DNA from 3 places in the Pseudomonas sp. B611 genome. Region 3 is predicted to be linked to each of the others. Evidence: riboswitches for the same ligand, from Rfam matches in the RefSeq annotation. Region 3 holds a riboswitch; each other region holds the start of a gene.

Region 1 (6,186 bases), on a different contig from region 3:
GTCGAGGATGCGCCGCGCATAGCCGAGGAAGTTCCAGCCCGCCGGCGACAGGCGCAGGCGGCTCTTCTCGCGGATAAACAACTCCACGCCCAGGTCCTGCTCCAGTTGCTTGATGCGGGTAGTCAGGTTCGACGGCACCCGATGAATCAACTGCGCGGCGGCGCTGATGCTGCCTTGCTCGGCAACGGCCTTGAAGATTTCCAGCTGCACCAGGTCCAAGTCATTCTCCATGATCGTTCCCACGCTGATCGTTCCCACGCTCTGCGTGGGAATGCAGCCCGGGGCGCTCTGCGTCCCACAGCGTGACGCGGAGCGTCACAGGAGGCGTTTCCACGCGGAGCGTGGGAACGATCGCATAGTCATCATTCTCCATTTGAGAGCGTATTGCTTAATATTATTCAGTTTCCAGAAAAGAGCTAGCCCCGTAGGCTGAACCCCACTTACTCATTCAGCAGGACGGTGCCATGAACGCGACCACTCACGCCCTCTCGATCAACCCGGCCAACGGCGAAACAGTCGGCAGCTACCCGTACGAATCCAAAGCGCAACTGGACGCCGCCCTCGACCGTGCCACCGCTGCCTTCCGCACTTGGCGCCGCCAGCCGGTCAGCCAGCGCGCCGAGCTGTTGCTGGCCCTGGCCGCCGCCCTGCGTGAGCAAGCCGAAGACATGGCACAGATGATCACCCTGGAAATGGGCAAACCCATCGCCCAGGCCCGTGCCGAAATCGAAAAATGCGCCCTGCTCAGCGAATGGTATGCGGCCCAAGGCCCGGTCATGCTTGCACCGGAACCGACCCTGGTGGACAACGGCAGCGCCCACATCGAATACCGCCCGCTGGGCCCGATCCTCGCCGTGATGCCGTGGAACTTCCCGGTCTGGCAAGTGCTGCGCGGCGCCGTGCCGACGATGCTCGCCGGCAACACCTACGTGCTCAAACACGCACCGAACGTGATGGGCAGCGCCTACCTGATCCAGCAAGCGTTCAAAAAGGCCGGCTTCGCTGACGGCCTGTTCGAAGTGCTCAACGTGACCCCGGACGGCGTGTCCAAAGCCATCGCCGACCCACGCATCGCCGCCGTCACCCTCACCGGCAGCGTACGCGCCGGTATCGCCATCGGCTCCCAGGCCGGGGCCGCGCTGAAAAAATGCGTGCTGGAACTGGGCGGCTCCGACCCGTTCATCGTGCTCAACGACGCCGATCTCGACGCCGCAGTGCAAGCCGCGTTGATCGGCCGTTTCCAGAACAGCGGCCAAGTCTGTGCCGCCGCCAAGCGCCTGATCATCGAAGCCGGCGTGGTAGAGGCGTTCACCGCCAAGTTCCTCGAGGCCAGCCGTGCCTTGGTGATGGGCGACCCGACTTCGACCGCTACCTACATCGGCCCGATGGCCCGCTTCGACCTGCGCGACGAGCTGCACGGCCAGGTCCACGCCACCCTGGAAGAAGGCGCAACCCTGCTGCTGGGCGGCCATAAAGTCGCAGGTGCAGGCAACTACTATGAGCCGACCGTACTGGCCAACGTCACCGACCAGATGACCTCGTTCAAACAGGAACTGTTCGGCCCCGTCGCCTCGATCATCACCGCCCGCGACGCCGACCACGCGGTGGAGTTGGCGAATGACAGCGAGTTCGGCCTCACGGCCAGCATCTTCACCACCGATGCGGCGAAAGCCCGCGATATCGCCAACAGGCTGGAAACTGGCGGGATCTTCGTCAACTCGTTCAGCGTCTCCGACCCTCGGGTGGCGTTTGGCGGGATCAAGAAAAGTGGCTTTGGCCGTGAGCTGTCGCACTTCGGCGTGCGCGAGTTCTGCAATGCGCAGACCGTGTGGCTGGATCGCAAATAACCCACTGACAGGACGAACGCTGCACCTGTGGCGAGGGAGCTTGCTCCCGTTGGACTGCGCAGCAGTCCCAGCCCTTAAAAGCTGGGGCCGCTTCGCGGCCCAACGGGAGCAAGCTCCCTCGCCACAGGTTGCTTTTTACGCTTGCCAATTCCTGGCTGACTAGCCCCCTTCCACAGTTGATTTCCGGTGTTTTCATGGGCCCGATCGACTACCATGGCGCGCCGGTTCCCGAAGGGGACTAATAGGGAATCCCAAGCGCGCCCCGTCGCGCCAATCGGAACTGCCCCCGCAACTGTAGGTGCCGAGCCTGCTCCCCACTGCCACTGGACACTGTCCGGGAAGGCCGGAGCGTGGCGACGACGCACCAGTCAGGAGACCTGCCGGCCCAGTGTTATCACCAACCGGCGGGGTGTCCGGGAAGGACATCCTTGCGCGGCCCCGGCGGCCGTATTCGTGGGTGTATTTCCACTACCGTACCTCCCCAGTCCACTGTACGGTCCAAACGGAGATTGCCCCATGCTGCCACGCGTTACCGCCCTGCTCACCGGCCTGGGTTTCTGTGCCCTGGCCCACGCCGCGCCGACCCACTACCCGCTGACGCTGGAAAACTGCGGCAGCACCCTCACCTTCCAACAAGCCCCCGCGCGCAGCGTGACCATCGGCCAGGTCGCCACCGAGATGCTCTACGCCTTGGGCGTGGGCGATAAAGTGGTCGGCACGTCGCTGTGGTTCAACAACGTACTGCCGCAGTTCAAGACACTGAACGACGGCATCGAGCGCCTGGCCAATAACGAGCCGAGCTTCGAAGCAGTGATCGCCAAGCGCCCGCAACTGGTGGCCGCCGAACTGGAATGGGTGGTCGGTGCGCAAGGCGTGGTGGGCACCCGCGAGCAGTTTCACGAGCTGAAAATCCCCACCTACCTGCTGCCCTCCGACTGCGAAGGCAAAGACAACCTGGTGGGCGCCGACGGCACGCGGCTGGAGCCGTTCCGCATCGACACCATCTATAAAAGCATCAGCCAGTTGGCGGCGATTTTCGATGTACAGGATCGCGGCCAACAGCTGAACGACGAGCTCAAGGCACGCCTGGCCAAGTCCGTCGCCACCGTGCAGAGCAAAGGCCTCAAGCAGGCCAGCGCGCTGGTGTGGTTCTCCAGCGCCGAGATGGCCAGCGACCCGTACGTGGCCGGCCACAAGGGCATCCCCGAATTCATGCTGCAAACCCTTGGCTTGCATAACGTGGTGCAGTCCGATGAGGAATGGCCCGCCGTTGGCTGGGAAACCATCGCCAAGGCCAACCCGACCTTCCTCGTTATCGCCCGCATGGACCGCCGCCGCTACCCCGCCGACGACCACGAAAAGAAACTCGCCTTCCTGCGCAGCGACCCGGTCACGCGCAATATGGACGCCGTAAAAAACAACCGCATCATCGTCCTCGACGCCCTGGCGTTGCAGGCCAGCATCCGCATGTTCGATGGCCTTGAACAACTGGCCACGGCCATCGACGGCTACGACCTGCCGCAATGATTCGTGCCCTCCTCGCCCTGGCCCTGCTCCTGGCCGCCGTGCTCGCCGGCGTGGCCATCGGTGAAACCGCCATCTCGCCGCAGGTCGTGCTTCAGGTGCTGGCCAATAAACTGTGGGGCGCCGGCTACGTGCTGGACCCCATCGACGAAGGCGTGGTGTGGAACTACCGCCTGACCCGCGCCCTGGTCGCCGCCGCATGCGGTGCGGGGTTGGCGACCTGCGGGGTGATCTTGCAGTCGCTGCTGCGCAACCCATTGGCCGACCCGTACCTGCTGGGCATCAGCGCCGGTGCCTCGACCGGTGCGGTATTGGTGGCGTTGATCGGCGTGGGCGGTGGCTTGATTTCGTTGTCGGCAGGCGCATTTGTCGGCGCCATGGCCGCGTTCGCCCTGGTGATTTTGCTCGCGCGGGCCAGCGGTTCGTCCAGCGGCACCGGGCAGATCATCCTCGCCGGCATTGCCGGTTCACAGCTGTTCAATGCGCTGACCGCCTTCCTCATCACCAAATCCGCCAGCTCTGAACAGGCGCGCGGCATCATGTTCTGGTTACTGGGCAACCTCAGCGGCGTGCGCTGGCCCTCGGTGTGGCTGGCCGTGCCGGTGGCGCTCGTGGGCTTGGCGGTGTGCCTGTGGCACCGTCGGGCGCTGGATGCGTTCACCTTTGGCAGCGACTCGGCGGCATCCCTCGGCATCCCGGTGCGGCGCGTGCAGTTTGTGCTGGTGGGCTGCGCGGCGCTGGTGACGGCGGTGATGGTGTCGATTGTCGGCTCTATCGGTTTTGTCGGGCTGGTGATTCCCCACGCCGTGCGCCTGTTGCTGGGCACCGGGCATTCGCGCTTGCTGCCGGCCAGTGCGCTGGGCGGTGCGCTGTTTTTGATTGCGGCGGATGTGCTGTCGCGCAGCTTGATCAAGGGCCAGGTGATTCCGGTCGGTGTGGTCACCGCATTGGTCGGCGCGCCGGTGTTTGCGCTGATTCTGATCGGGCGGAGGAACGCACGATGAGCGTGCTCAGTTGCCGCGGCCTGGGCTTCAAGGTGCGTGACGCCGAGTTGCTGCGCGATATTCATCTGGACGTCGCGCAGGGGGAAACCCTCGGCATTGTCGGGCCGAACGGCTCCGGCAAATCCACCTTGCTCAAACTGCTGGCCGGGTTGCGTACACCGGCGTCCGGTGAGGTGTGGCTGGGCGGCCAGCGCCTGGGGCAGTTATCCCGCCGCGTGATTGCGCAGCAACTGGCAGTGGTGGAACAACAAGCCGACACCGACGACGCCATCCGCGTGTTCGACGCCGTGGCCCTGGGCCGCACGCCGTGGCTGTCGGCGCTGAGCCCGTGGTCCGTCGACGACGACAGCATCGTGCGCCAGGCCCTGCACGACGTGGACGCCACCCACCTGAGCCATCGCGCGTGGCGCAGCCTCTCCGGCGGCGAACGCCAACGCGTACACATCGCCCGTGCCTTGGCGCAGCGGCCGCAGATCTTGTTGCTGGATGAACCAACCAACCACCTGGATATCCAGCATCAGCTTGGCATTTTGAAGGGCGTGCAAGCACTGCCGGTGACAACGTTGATTGCGCTGCATGATCTTAACCAGGCGCTGACTTGCGATCGCTTGGCCGTGCTGGATCGCGGGCGGTTGGTGGCGCTGGGCAAGCCGCTGGACGTACTGACGCCGCAGCGGTTGCAGGAGACGTTCGGGGTGCAGGCGCATTACCTGACGGACCCGTTTGATGGGGCGAAGATCTTGCGACTGCGCTCGAACTAGAGGCTTGAACGCGGACCCCCAAACAACACAATTCAACTGTGGGAGCTGGCTTGCCTGCGATAGCGGTCTGTCAGTTGAAGAGATGCAAGCTGACCCGCCGCCATCGCAGGCAAGCCTGCTCCCACATGATCATTTCCACATTAGATCTGCGGTGTTCGCTGCATATGCGTTGTCTGCCACACCGGGTCCGCCTCGACATCAATCACTTCAAACCCCTGCCGAAGCCAAAAATCAATCGCCCCCGGCAAAAACGGATGGGTATGCAGGTACATCACCTCCACCCCATCCGCCTGCGCCGTTGCCTCCAGCGCGCGATACAACGCCCCCGCCAAACCAAAGCGCCGAAACGCCGGCAGCACAAACAAGCGCACCACTTCCACCGTCTTGCGGCCCTGATAATTCAGCTGGGGGAACCGGTTGTCATACGGCAGGTAGCCAATGGCAGCGACGATTTGACCGGCATTGCAGGCGATCAGAAAGCGCCCGTCACCTTGAAGGTAGGTCGCCTCAAATTGCGCCAGATCATTCGGCATACCGGCGTCGCTGAGCTTGGGAAACATCTCGGCGCGGGCCTGTTGTACAAACGCCAGCACCTGTGAAACATCATCCGCAGCAACCAGGCGGATACTGAAAGGGTCTTCAAGGGCCGTCTTGCCTACTATCCACTGGCGGCCATAGGCCAACACCTTACCCGCCATCCCCACCGGAAAATGAATAAACCCATGGGCCGCCTCCGGCACCAGTTGCACTTGCGCATCCGGCCATCGCTCTGCGATCAACAGCGTGTCGTCCTTGAGCGGGTCCAGTTCCCCTACAAACATCAACGCCGGCGGCAAGCCGGTGAAGTCGCCATACAGCGGTGACAACGGCGGCTGCCGACGCTCGTCGTCACTCAGCCCCGGCGTGAGCATGCTTAGCGCCTGGACCATGCCGGGCCCGTCCAGCAATAACGTGTCTGGGCCTGCGGCGCGTACGCTGGGCGTGCCAGCGAGGTCATAGACGCCGTAATACAGCAGCGCGCCGCTGACCCGCGCGAGCAGTTCCGGCCAA
Region 2 (6,186 bases), on a different contig from region 3:
AGGCACAACGCAAGTTTCAATTCATCGGCGCCGACCACGGCGGACAGCGGGAAATGGGGAATATCAGTCATGCACACTCTCTTTACGATCGTTCCCACGCTCCCGCGTGGGAACGTATCAATGGACGCTCAGCGTCCGCTCTTGTGACGCAGAGCGTCACGAACTGCATTCCCACGCAGAGCGTGGGAACGATCCATCAGCTGTCTTCTTCTATATCCAGCAACAGGTTTTCCAACGCTTCGCGATAAGCCCCAGGCTCCTGCCACATGCCGCGCTGCTGGGCTTCAAGCATGCGCTCGGTCATGTCGCGCAGGGCATCGGGGTTGTGCTGTTGCACAAAGGCGCGGGTGTCGGGGTCGAGCAAATAAGCATCGGCGAGCAAGGCGTATTGATGATCGTCGATCAGCGCGGTGGTGGCGTCGAAGGCGAACAGATTGTCCACAGTTGCGGCCATCTCAAACGCACCTTTATAGCCGTGGCGCTTCACACCTTCGATCCACTTGGGGTTGGCGGCGCGGGAGCGGATCACCCGGTTCAGCTCTTCCTTCAAGGTGCGGATTTTCGGCAAGTCGGGCTGGCTATGGTCGCCATGGTAACTGGCAGCCTTGTCGCCGCTCAGGGTTTCCACGGCGGCGAGCATGCCGCCCTGAAATTGGTAGTAGTCATTCGAATCGAGCAGGTCGTGCTCGCGGTTGTCCTGGTTCTGCAATACGGCCTGCACCTGGCTCAAGCGCTGGGCGAATTGTTCGCGGGCGGCGGTGCCTTCGTCGGCGCCGCCATAGGCATAACCGCCCCAGTTCAGATACACCTCGGCCAGGTCCTCGCGGCTTTGCCACAGGCGACCATCGATCGCACCCTGCACGCCCGCGCCATAGGCCCCGGGTTTGGCGCCAAAGATGCGCCAGCCGGCCTGTTTCGCGGCGGCCTCTTCGTCCAGGCCGGACTGGATCAACGCTGCCCGCTCGCTGCGCACCTTGGCGGCCAGCGGGTTCATGTCGTCTGGCTCATCCAATGCGGCCACCGCCTGCACCGCCGCGTCAAACAGGCGGATCAGGTTGGCAAAGGCATCACGGAAGAACCCGGACACCCGCAGCGTCACGTCGACCCGTGGGCGATCCAACAGGCTGATCGGCAGGATTTCAAAGTCATCCACCCGCTGGCTGCCGGTCGCCCAAACCGGGCGCACGCCCATCAGGGCCATGGCCTGGGCAATATCGTCGCCACCGGTGCGCATGGTGGCAGTGCCCCATACCGACAAGCCAAGTTGGCGCAGATGGTCGCCGTGGTCCTGCAAGTGCCGCTCAAGGATCAGGTTGGCGGATTGAAAACCGATGCGCCAGGCCGTGGTGGTCGGCAGGTTGCGCACGTCCACGGTAAAAAAGTTACGCCCGGTGGGCAGCACATCCAAACGCCCGCGACTGGGCGCGCCGCTTGGCCCCGCCGGCACGAAACGGCCACTCAGGGCATCCAGCAAACCGCACATTTCGGCCGGGCCGCAGGCATCCAGGCGCGGCGCGACGACGATGCGCAGGCTCTCGATAACCGCCTTCACATCCTCCCAACCGGGCTCTTCAAGCTGCTCAAGCGGGCCTTCCAGTGCCTGTTCGATCAACCGCGCCGCATACAATTCCAGACGCTCACGGGTGTCTCCGGCGGTGCGCCACAACTGTGAATCGATGTTTTGCAACACCTGCGGGCGGCGGCCGGTCCAGGGTTCAGCGAGGGCGCAATCCAACGGATCGAAACCCAGCTCGAACGCCTTGGCCAATACCCGCAACAAGCTCGATTGCGCGCCACGCCCATCGCCACGGGGGATACGCAACAACGCGAGCAAGGTGTCGATGCGCAAACGGCCCTCGGGCGACTCGCCAAAGATGTGCAGGCCGTCGCGGATCTGCGATTCCTTCAAGTCACACAGATAGGTGTCGAGACGCGGCAGCCAGACGGCAGCGTCGGCATCGTTGTCCAGCTCAAGCTCCTGGTCGATACGGGTTTCACGCACCAGCTTGAGGATGTCTTTTTGCAGTTCAAGCGCACGCCGAGGGTCAAGCAATTGCGCTTCGTAATATTCGTCGGCCAACAGCTCCAGGTCACGCAATGGCCCGTAGGTTTCGGCGCGGGTCAGCGGCGGCATCAAGTGGTCGATGATCACCGCCTGGGTTCGCCGCTTGGCCTGGGCGCCCTCACCCGGATCGTTGACGATGAACGGGTAGATATTCGGCAACGGCCCCAGCAGCGCATCGGGCCAGCAGTGCTGCGACAGGCCGACGCCCTTGCCCGGCAGCCACTCCAGGTTGCCGTGCTTGCCAACGTGGATCACGCCGTGGGCGCCGTAGGTGTGGCGCAACCAGAAATAGAACGCCAGGTAGCCGTGGGGCGGCACCAGGTCCGGGTCGTGATACACCGCGCTGGCGTCCACCTGGTAACCCCGCGCCGGCTGGATGCCGACGAAGGTCAGGCCCAGGCGCAGGCCCGCGATCATCATGCGGCCGTCGCGGCACATCGGGTCGTTATGGGGCGTGCCCCAGCGCTCGATCACCGCTTGGCGGTTGGCTTCGGGCAAGCGCTTGAACATCGCCTCGTAGTCGTCAAGACCGAGGCTTTGGTGGCACGGGCGCAGGTCGAGGCTGTCGAGGTCGTTGGTCACGCCGCCGAGCAAGTCATGGATCAGCGCCGTTCCGCTCTGCGGCAAGTCGGCAGGCAGCGGATACCCTTCGGCCTGCAACGCGCGCAGGATATTCAACGCCGCTGCCGGCGTATCCAGGCCCACTCCGTTGCCGATACGGCCATCGCGGGTCGGGTAGTTGGCGAGGATCAGCGCGATGCGTTTTTCGCGATTGGGCACCCGCGCCAATTCGACCCAGCGCCGCGCCAGCTCGGCGACAAAATCCATGCGCTCGGGCGCGGCGCGGTAACACACCACATCCGACTGGCTGCGCTCGCTGCGCCAGGCCAGGTCCTTGAAGCTGATCGGCCGGCTGATAATGCGCCCGTCCAGCTCAGGCAAGGCAATATGCATCGCCAAATCCCGCGGGCCGAGGCCTTGCTCGCTGGCCTGCCAGCCCGGTTCGTTATCTTGGGCGCAAATCGCCTGGATCACCGGGATATTGCGGCGAAACGGCCGCAAGTGCGGTGCTTCAGGGCTGGATTGGGCAAAGCCGGTGGTGTTCAGGATCACCGCCGCACCCACCTCATCCAGCAGGTCCTCGACCACCGCCAGGCAGCCAGGCTCTTTCAAACTGGCCACCGCCATCGGCAGCGGATTAAGGCCCGCCGCCTGCAAGCGCTGGCAGAACACATCGATAAACCCGGTATTGGCCGCCTGCAAATGGGAGCGGTAAAACAGCACCGCCGCCACCGGCCATTCGGCGTGCCAGTCCGCCTGCCAGTCGTGCAGGCAGGTGTTGGCTTTATGCGGGTGATAGATCGCCGTGCGCGGCAAGGTTTGCGGCTCGGCCCAGGCGTAGTCGCGGCCCAGGTGGGTACTGGCCAGGCAGCGATAGAAATCCAGCGCATTGCCCAAGCCACCCTGGCGCAGAAAGTGCCACAGGCGGTCACGCTCCTGCGCGCCGACGGTGCTCAAGCCGCTGAGTTCCGGGTCCGGGCGATCATCCCCCGGCACCAGGATCAGTTGCACGCCGCGCTCGGCCAGCTCCACCAGACGCTCGATGCCATAACGCCAATAACCGATGCCGCCATGCAGCGAGATCAGGATGACCTTGGCATGGCGCAGCACTTCATCGACGTACAGGTCGACCGAAGCGTGGTTCTGCACCTGCATCGGGTTGGCCAGGCGCAGGCTCGGGTAGTCGTCAGGCAACTGCTGGGCCGCTTCGGCCAGCAGCGCCAGGCTGGAATCACCGCTGCACAGGATCACCAGTTCAGCGGGAGTTTGGCCAAGGTCGGCAATATTGTCGTCCGAGACGAAACCACCGGGCTGGGTCCTGAGCAGGTGCATGGGTTAAACGCTGAGGGCGGCGCGCAATTGCGCTTCGAGGCCCGCCGCGTCGAGGTCCTGACCGATCAGCACCAAGCGGGTGATACGTGCTTCGTCAGCGCCCCAGGCGCGGTCGAAATGCTTGTCGAACCGCGTGCCCACGCCCTGGATCAGCAGGCGCATCGGCTTGTTGGGGATGGCGGCGAAACCTTTGACACGCAGGATGCCGTGTTGCACCACCAATTGGGTCAGCGCGTCGAGCAGCAAGGCTTCGTCGGCTTGTGGCAAGTCGATGGAGATCGAATCGAAGGCGTCGTGATCATGATCGTCTTCACCTTCGTGATGATGATCGTGATGGCTGTGGCGGCCGTCGATATGCTCCTCGGAGCCGGCGCCCAGGCCGATCAGCACGTCCAATGGCAGGCGACCGCTGCTGGCTTCAATGATCTTGACCGCTGGCGGCAGCTCTTCGGCGACTTCCAGGCGCACACGGGCGAGGTCTTCGGCACTGATCAGGTCGGATTTGTTGAGGATCACCAGGTCGGCGCTGGCCAGTTGGTCGGCGAACAGCTCGTGCAGTGGGGATTCGTGGTCCAGGTTCGGGTCGAGTTTGCGCTGGGCATCGACTTGGTCCGGGAACGCGGCGAAGGTGCCGGCGGCCACGGCTGGGCTGTCGACCACGGTGATCACCGCGTCAACCGTGCAAGCGCTGCGGATTTCCGGCCACTGGAAGGCTTGTACCAAGGGTTTGGGCAGGGCCAGGCCGGAGGTTTCGATGAGGATGTGGTCGAGGTCGCCGCGACGGGCGACCAATTCGCGCATCACCGGGAAGAACTCTTCCTGCACGGTGCAGCACAGGCAGCCGTTGGCCAGCTCATACACGCGGCCGTTGGCTTCTTCCTCGGTGCAACCGATGGAGCACTGCTTGAGGATTTCACCGTCAATGCCCAACTCGCCGAATTCGTTGACGATCACGGCGATGCGACGGCCCTGGGCGTTGTCGAGCATATGGCGCAGCAAGGTGGTTTTGCCCGAGCCGAGAAAGCCGGTAACGATGGTGACGGGGAGTTTGGCCAGTGTTTTCATCGGATGCCCTTTGGGGCGGGCATACGGGACGATAGGCCCTGCGACGGCGCGCAGCAGCGGTTTTCGTCACCGGATCACCCCGCCCGGTTGAATTGAAAAATCGGTTGCGAGGCAGGTCTCCTGGCTTGGGGCTTGCAGGTCTTGCGACCGGCGCTGATTGCGCCTTCCCGCCGGTTTGGCAGTGGCGTGGCAGTCAGATGAACCCTTTACAGTTGCGGGGGCAGCCGCGGCTTGGACCGCGTTCCCTTCTTAGCTTCGGCCTGGGCTGAAGAACCTCGAGGGTGCAAGGCTACGCAGTGCTTGGGGGATGGTCAATGATGGGCTGGGATTGGTTTGGTTTGGTTTGGTTTGGTTTGGTTTGGTTTGGTTTGGTTTGGTTTGGTTTGTGTACATATCCGTTGCTGCGGTAACGGCGGCTTAGGGTTCCGCCCTTACGGCGGGTCACTTTGGAAAAGCCCCAAAGTAACCAAAGGGCTCTTGCCCCAACACTCGGTGCCTCGCCTAGGCTCGGCATGCCCGTAATCCGACATGGATTTGGGGGGCCGCCGCCACGCGCCATCCATGGCGCGGGGCGGCTAAACCGGCATCCCTGCCGGTTTACCCCCCAAATCCATGCCGAATTCCGGCCAGCGTGTTTAACGGGGCGCCTAAGATCAAAATCAAAAACAAAGCGAGGCGGCCTGACAGCCGACCTGATAGGTGAAGCGTGCGCATTCCCCTGTGGGAGCTGGCTTGCCTGCGATGGCATCAACTGGGTTTGCCTGATGTACCGAGTTGTCTGCATCGCAGGCAAGCCAGCTCCCACAGTTGCCGGTTCCCACAGTTGAATGGTGAACGCCAAGACAAATACCGGTCGGCTTTAAGGCCGCCGCGCTTTTGTTTTTGATCTTACTTGCCCCGTCAAACACGCTGGCCGAACGCAGGCTTGAATCCGTGGGTAACCCGGCAGGACGCCGGGTTAGCCGCCCCGCGCCATGGATGGCGCGTGGCGGCGGCCCACGGATTCAAGCCGGAGTGAGGGCATGCCGAGCCTAGGCGAGGCACCGAGTGTTGGGGCAAGAGCCCTTTGCTTACTTTGGGGCTTTTCCAAAGTGAGTCGCTGTAAGAGCGAAACCATAAGTGGCCGTTACCTAAATAACGGATATGTACCCCACCACCACCAT
Region 3 (6,186 bases):
TTTATGAAGAAGAGCTGGCGACTGAAAAGGAACTGGGCGCCTTCTCCGGCAACAAGCCTTACCAGCTTCCAGTCCTGGCCGACAGCATCCTCGAACGCGGCATGTCCTTGATCGGTACCCGTTACCGTTTCGGCGGTACCTCTGAAGCCGGTTTCGACTGCAGCGGTTTTATCGGCTATCTGTTTCGCGAAGAAGCTGGCATGAACCTGCCACGCTCCACTCGCGAGATGATCAACGTGGATGCACCGTTGGTCGCGCGCAACAACCTCAAGCCAGGTGATCTGCTTTTCTTTAGTACGGCTGGCCGTGGTCGCGTAAGCCATGCCGGTATCTACCTGGGCGATAACCAGTTTATCCACTCCAGCAGCCGTCGCAGTGGCGGTGTTCGAGTCGACAACCTGGGCGACAGCTACTGGAGCAAAACCTTTATCGAAGCCAAGCGCGCACTCGCCATGGCACCGACAACGGTTACCGCTAGCAAGTAAACTTAAAGTGATACTTGAAGTTTGACGTGTAAGCGCTAGAATCCCTGGATATTGTTGTAATCCGTACGCGCGAGCTTTGCTTGCGCGTTCTGGTTTTCAGCGTTCGGCAGCGAAAGCCGCATCCAGACCAGGATTGTTCTGCACATGTCGACCTCGGCCCGCCTGATCCTCATTGTCTGCGCCGCGCTGCTCAGCGCCTGCGCCAGCCGTCCACCGCCTGCACCCGTCGCGGTGAAGCCCAAGCCGGTGTTCAACTACGCCACCCAGAATTTCTCGCCGGCTGCCGAAGACGTGCTCTTTCGCGCGCTGGGCCTGGTCGGTACGCCTTATCGCTGGGGCGGCAACACGCCGGACTCGGGTTTTGATTGCAGCGGCCTGATCGGCTTTGTGTTTCGTGACGCCGCTGGCATCTCCTTGCCGCGTACCACCCGCGAGCTGATCGTGATGCGTGCGCAGGATGTCAGTGAGCAGAACCTGCAAACGGGTGACCTGTTGTTCTTCGCCACGGGCGGTGGCTCCCAGGTCAGCCATGCCGGCATCTATGTGGGCGAGGGCCGCTTCGTGCACGCGCCGCAAACCGGCGGTACGGTGAAGCTGGATACCCTGTCCAAGGCGTATTGGCAGAATGCTTACCTGAGTGCCAAGCGCGTGTTGCCAGGGAATCTGGCGCGTAATCCCTGAGTTGAATGCAGAGCTAAATGTGGGAGCGGGCTTGTGTGGGAGCGGGCTTGCTCGCGAAGGCGGTGTGTCAGTCACAGATGTGTCGTCTGATCCGGCGCATTCGTGAGCAAGCCCGCTCCCACATTGGTTTTGTGGTGGTCTGACGCCTACTTACTTAATCGCCGACACCCGCCACACCTTATTCCCCACATCATCCGCCACCAGCACCCCTCCTTGCTGATCCACCACCACGCCCACCGGCCGGCCCATGGCTTTCTCGTCTTTGTCGAGGAACCCGGTCAGCACATCCACCGGCTGCCCCTTGGGCTGGCCAGCCTCGAACGGCACGAATATCACCTTGTAACCACTGTGGGGCTTGCGGTTCCATGAGCCATGCTGGCCGATGAACGCGCCATGCGTGAACGGCGCCGGCAAGTTGCTGCCCTCGGCAAACGTCAGGCCCAGCGAGGCGGTATGTGGGCCCACGGCGTAGTCCGGCGCAATCGCCTTGGCCACCAGGTCGAGGTTTTGCGGGTTGACCCGCACGTCCACATGCTGCCCGTAGTAGCTGAACGGCCAGCCATAGAAGGCGCCATCCTGCACCGAGGTGATGTAGTCCGGCACCAGGTCGCTGCCGATCTCATCGCGTTCGTTCACCGCTGTCCACAGCTTGCCGCTTTGCGGTTCCCACGCCATGCCGTTGGGGTTGCGCAAGCCTGAGGCGAAGATGCGGTGCTGGCCGCTGGCGCGGTCCACTTCCCAGATCGCCGCCCGACCTTCTTCTGCCTGCAGGCCGTTTTCACCCACGTTGCTATTAGAGCCAACGCTTACGTAAAGCTTGCTGCCGTCCTTGCTCGCCACCACGTTTTTCGTCCAATGGTGGTTGATACTGCCGCCGGGGAGGTCGACGACCTTGGTGCCGGCTGCTTTGATCGTGGTCTCACCCGGTTGGTAGGGGAAGCGCAGCAGCTTGTCCGAGTCCGCCACATACAGGTCATTGCCCACCAGGGCCATGCCGAACGGCGAATTGAGGTTTGCCAGGAAGACCGTGCGGGTCTCGGCGATGCCATCGTGGTCCGCATCGCGCAGCAACGTGATGCGGTTCGGGCTCGGCACACCAGCGCCGGCTCGGCCCATGACCTTTTCCATCACCCAGCCACGAATGCCCTTTGAGTCATCGGGTTTGGGCGGCGCATTGGTTTCTGCCACCAGCACGTCGCCATTGGGCAGTACGTATAGCCAGCGCGGGTGGTCCAGGCCCTCGGCAAACGCCGCCACTTGGGTGCCCGCAGCGGCAGTTGGTTTCGCGCCCTCAGGCCAGCCGATGGCGGGTGCGATGTTTACCGTGGGGATCAGGGTCTTGTTTGGCTCCGGGAGCTTGGGGGAAGGCCCGGTACCGTCAGATACTTGCAAGGTCGAACTTTCACCGCAGGCGACGAGGGCGCCTGCGCACATGATCAGTAGGGCAAGTCGGGTCTTGTGCATGGTTTTCTCCTGGATACCTGTAAGGGTAGAGGCGCGCGGCGGTCCGATGGTTCAAGTGCGCAGCCGGCTTTAATTGACGCTCCACCCCCAACCCTCTACCCTTCGCGACTTGTTCCAGGTGCTCTGTGACCCACGGGTCCACCGAGTGAAACAGGGAAGCCGGTGAGCGAGCGCACTTGTACACAGTGCTGCCGCAATTCCGGCGCTGCCCCCGCAACGGTAAATGAGTCAAGACCCTGCTTTTGCCACTGTATCGCCCCGCGATATGGGAAGGCGCAGCGTCGGCAAGCGCGCCACTCATGAGCCCGGAGACCGGCCTGAAACATCCAACAGCATCACGGTGGGCGATGCTTGGCTGTCTGTTTTTTCTTTTTCCTGCCCGCCGTTTTTGTCCAGCCCCAACGGAGAGCTGCCATGACCGATTCCCCCGACCGCGACGAACGCCACCTGGCGCGCATGCTGCGCAAAAAAGCCGTGATCGACGAGCGCATCGCCAATTCCCCCAACGAGTGCGGCCTGCTGCTGGTGCTGACCGGCAACGGCAAAGGCAAAAGCAGTTCCGCGTTCGGCATGCTCGCCCGCGCCATGGGCCACGGTATGCAGTGCGGCGTGGTGCAGTTCATCAAGGGGCGTAACAGCACGGGCGAAGAACTGTTCTTCCGCCGTTTCCCCGAGCAAGTGCGCTTCCATGTCATGGGCGAAGGCTTCACCTGGGAAACCCAGGACCGCCAGCGCGACATCGCCGCCGCCGAAGCCGCGTGGGAAGTTTCCCGCGAACTGCTGCAAGACCCGTCCATTGGCCTGGTCGTCCTCGATGAACTGAACATCGCCCTCAAACACGGCTACCTCGACCTCGACCAAGTGCTCAGCGACCTGCAAGCACGCCCGCCGATGCAGCACGTGGTGGTCACCGGCCGTGGCGCCAAGCCTGAATTGATCGAAATGGGCGACACCGTCACCGAAATGGGCATGCTCAAGCACGCGTTCCAGGCCGGTATCAAGGCACAGAAGGGCGTCGAACTTTGAATCAGCCCCGTCATTGCCCGGCCGTATTGATCGCCGCACCGGCGTCTGGCCAGGGCAAAACCACCGTCACCGCAGCGCTGGCCCGTTTGCACCGCAACCTGGGGCGTAAAGTGCGCGTGTTCAAATGCGGGCCGGACTTTCTCGACCCGATGATTCACGAGCGTGCCAGCGGTGCGCCGGTGTATCAGTTGGACATGTGGATGGTGGGCGAGCAGGAAAGTCGCCGCCTGTTGTGGGAAGCCGCCGGCGAGGCCGACCTGATCCTCATCGAAGGCGTCATGGGCCTGTTCGACGGCACCCCCTCCAGCGCTGACCTGGCCCGCCACTTCGGCGTGCCGGTACTTGGCGTGATCGACGGCACCGCCATGGCCCAGACGTTTGGCGCGTTGGCCTTGGGCTTGGCGCGTTATCAGCCGGACCTGCCGTTCGCCGGCGTGCTGGCCAACCGCGTCGGCACCCTGCGCCATGCGCAACTGCTCGAAGGCAGCCTCACCGAAGGCCTGCGCTGGTACGGCGCCTTGTCCCGCGAGACCGGCATCGAATTGCCAAGCCGTCACCTGGGCCTGGTGCAGGCCAGCGAACTGAATGACCTCGACGTGCGCCTCGACGCCGCCGCCCAAGCCTTGGGCAGCAGTTGCGAAGTCGCCTTGCCGCCGCCAGTGACCTTCGCCGCGCCTGAAGTGATCGCTGCCGAGCCGCTGCTCGACGGTGTGCGCATCGCCGTGGCCCGCGACGAAGCCTTCGCCTTTACCTACGGCGCCAGCCTCGACCTGTTGCGGGCGATGGGTGCCGAGTTGCATTTCTTTTCACCGATCCATGATCGGGAATTGCCTGACGCCGACAGTCTGTATCTGCCGGGCGGCTACCCGGAATTGCATCACCAGGCGTTGTCGGAAAACACCGCGATGCTGGACGCGATCCGCGCCCATCACGCCGCCGGCAAACCGTTGCTCGCCGAGTGCGGCGGCATGTTGTACCTGCTGGACTCGCTCACCGATGTCGCCGGCCAACGTGCCGAGTTGCTCGGCCTGCTGCCGGGCGACGCCGTGATGCAGAAGAAGTTGGCTGCCCTGGCCCTGCAAAATGTCGAATTGCCGGAAGGCGTACTGCGTGGGCATACCTATCACCACTCCCTGACCAGCACCGAATGCACGCCGATTGCCCGTGGCGTAAGCCCCAATGGCGGGCGCGGCGCCGAGGCGGTTTACCGACAAGGGCGGATGACCGCTTCCTACGTACACTTTTACTTTCCGTCGAATCCGGCGGCGGTGGCTGCACTGTTTGTGCCGGACCGGGAGGCCGCCATCGCAGGCAAGCCAGCTCCCACAGTTGACCGAGTTGAAACGCAGTCCAATGTGGGAGCGGGCTTGCCCGCGATAGGGCCATGACCGACAACGCCTTCCCCCAAGCCGACCGCGACGCCGTCTACCGCGCCATCGCCGAACGCCGCGACATGCGCCACTTCACCGGCGGCACCGTGGCCCCCGAACTGCTCCACCGCCTGCTCCAGGCCGCCCACCAGGCGCCCAGTGTCGGCCTGATGCAACCCTGGCGCTTCATCCGCATCAGCGACCGCCAACTGCGTGGGCAGATTCAGCAGTTGGTGGAAGAAGAACGCATACGCACCGCCGAAGCGCTGGGCGAACGCTCCGACGACTTCATGAAGCTCAAGGTCGAAGGCATCCACGATTGCGCCGAGGTACTGGTGGCGGCACTGATGGACGATCGCGAACGCCACATCTTCGGTCGCCGCACCTTGCCGGAGATGGACATGGCGTCGTTGTCCTGTGCGATCCAGAACCTGTGGCTGGCCGCCCGCGTCGAAGGCCTGGGCCTGGGCTGGGTCTCGCTGTTCGAGCCCCAGGCTCTGGCCGACCTGCTGGGCTTGCCCTCCGGCGCGAAACCCCTGGCCGTGCTGTGCCTGGGGCCGGTGGCCGAGTTTTATCCGGCACCGATGCTGCAACTCGAAGGCTGGACCGAACCACGGCCGCTGAGTGACATGTTGTATGAAAATGTGTGGGGAGTGAGTCAATGAGTGTGGCCTTGCTGTGTGTCGCCGCCGTCGCGCTGGATGCGCTGCTGGGCGAGCCCAAGCGCTGGCATCCGCTGGTGGCATTCGGTAATTTCGCCGGGCGCATCGAGCAACGTTTCAACACGGGTGGCCGTGGCTGGCGCAGCCATGGCGTGACCGCGTGGTTTATCGCCGTGGTGCCGCTGACCTTGCTGGCCACCGCGTTGTCGTGGGCGCCGTATATCGGCTGGGTGCTGGAGATCCTGGCGCTGTACTGCGCTCTCGGCATGCGCAGCCTTGGCGAACACGTGATTCCGGTGGCACAGGCCCTGCGCAGCGACGATCTGGACGAAGCGCGCCAGCGCGTGAGTTACCTGGTGAGCCGGCAGACCAGTGAGCTGGACCGCACCGAAGTCGCCCGTGCCGCCACCGAATCGGTGCTGGAGAACGGCAGCGATGCGGTGTTCGCCGCGCTGTTCTGGTTTGTGGTGGCCGGCGTGCCGGGCGTGGTGCTCTATC

Evidence for each region. A riboswitch is a leader RNA that binds a small molecule or an ion and turns the genes downstream of it on or off. The one in region 3 is predicted to bind cobalamin.
Region 1: another riboswitch for cobalamin. It lies ahead of ACZRMO_RS17400 (ABC transporter substrate-binding protein); the one in region 3 lies ahead of cobO (cob(I)yrinic acid a,c-diamide adenosyltransferase).
Region 2: another riboswitch for cobalamin. It lies ahead of cobW (cobalamin biosynthesis protein CobW); the one in region 3 lies ahead of cobO (cob(I)yrinic acid a,c-diamide adenosyltransferase).

Annotation. Positions count from the first base shown of each region.
Region 1 covers NZ_JBUZST010000007.1:124,292-130,477, reverse strand. The annotation lists gene ptrR (putrescine utilization regulator PtrR) at 1-219, opposite strand, end outside; gene ACZRMO_RS17405 (aldehyde dehydrogenase family protein) at 465-1,847, shown strand; cobalamin riboswitch at 2,053-2,246, shown strand; gene ACZRMO_RS17400 (ABC transporter substrate-binding protein) at 2,364-3,374, shown strand; gene ACZRMO_RS17395 (FecCD family ABC transporter permease) at 3,371-4,375, shown strand; gene ACZRMO_RS17390 (ABC transporter ATP-binding protein) at 4,372-5,136, shown strand; gene ACZRMO_RS17385 (GNAT family N-acetyltransferase) at 5,277-5,696, opposite strand; partial or broken gene ACZRMO_RS17380 (alpha/beta hydrolase fold domain-containing protein) at 5,787-6,186, opposite strand, start outside.
Region 2 covers NZ_JBUZST010000014.1:82,881-89,066, reverse strand. The annotation lists gene ACZRMO_RS23430 (ATP-binding protein) at 1-71, opposite strand, end outside; gene cobN (cobaltochelatase subunit CobN) at 197-3,958, opposite strand; gene cobW (cobalamin biosynthesis protein CobW) at 3,962-5,023, opposite strand; cobalamin riboswitch at 5,117-5,316, opposite strand.
Region 3 covers NZ_JBUZST010000005.1:130,742-136,927, reverse strand. The annotation lists gene ACZRMO_RS13375 (C40 family peptidase) at 1-485, shown strand, start outside; gene ACZRMO_RS13370 (C40 family peptidase) at 630-1,166, shown strand; gene ACZRMO_RS13365 (PQQ-dependent sugar dehydrogenase) at 1,317-2,630, opposite strand; cobalamin riboswitch at 2,730-2,965, shown strand; gene cobO (cob(I)yrinic acid a,c-diamide adenosyltransferase) at 3,045-3,656, shown strand; gene ACZRMO_RS13355 (cobyrinate a,c-diamide synthase) at 3,653-5,044, shown strand; gene bluB (5,6-dimethylbenzimidazole synthase) at 5,041-5,691, shown strand; gene cbiB (adenosylcobinamide-phosphate synthase CbiB) at 5,688-6,186, shown strand, end outside.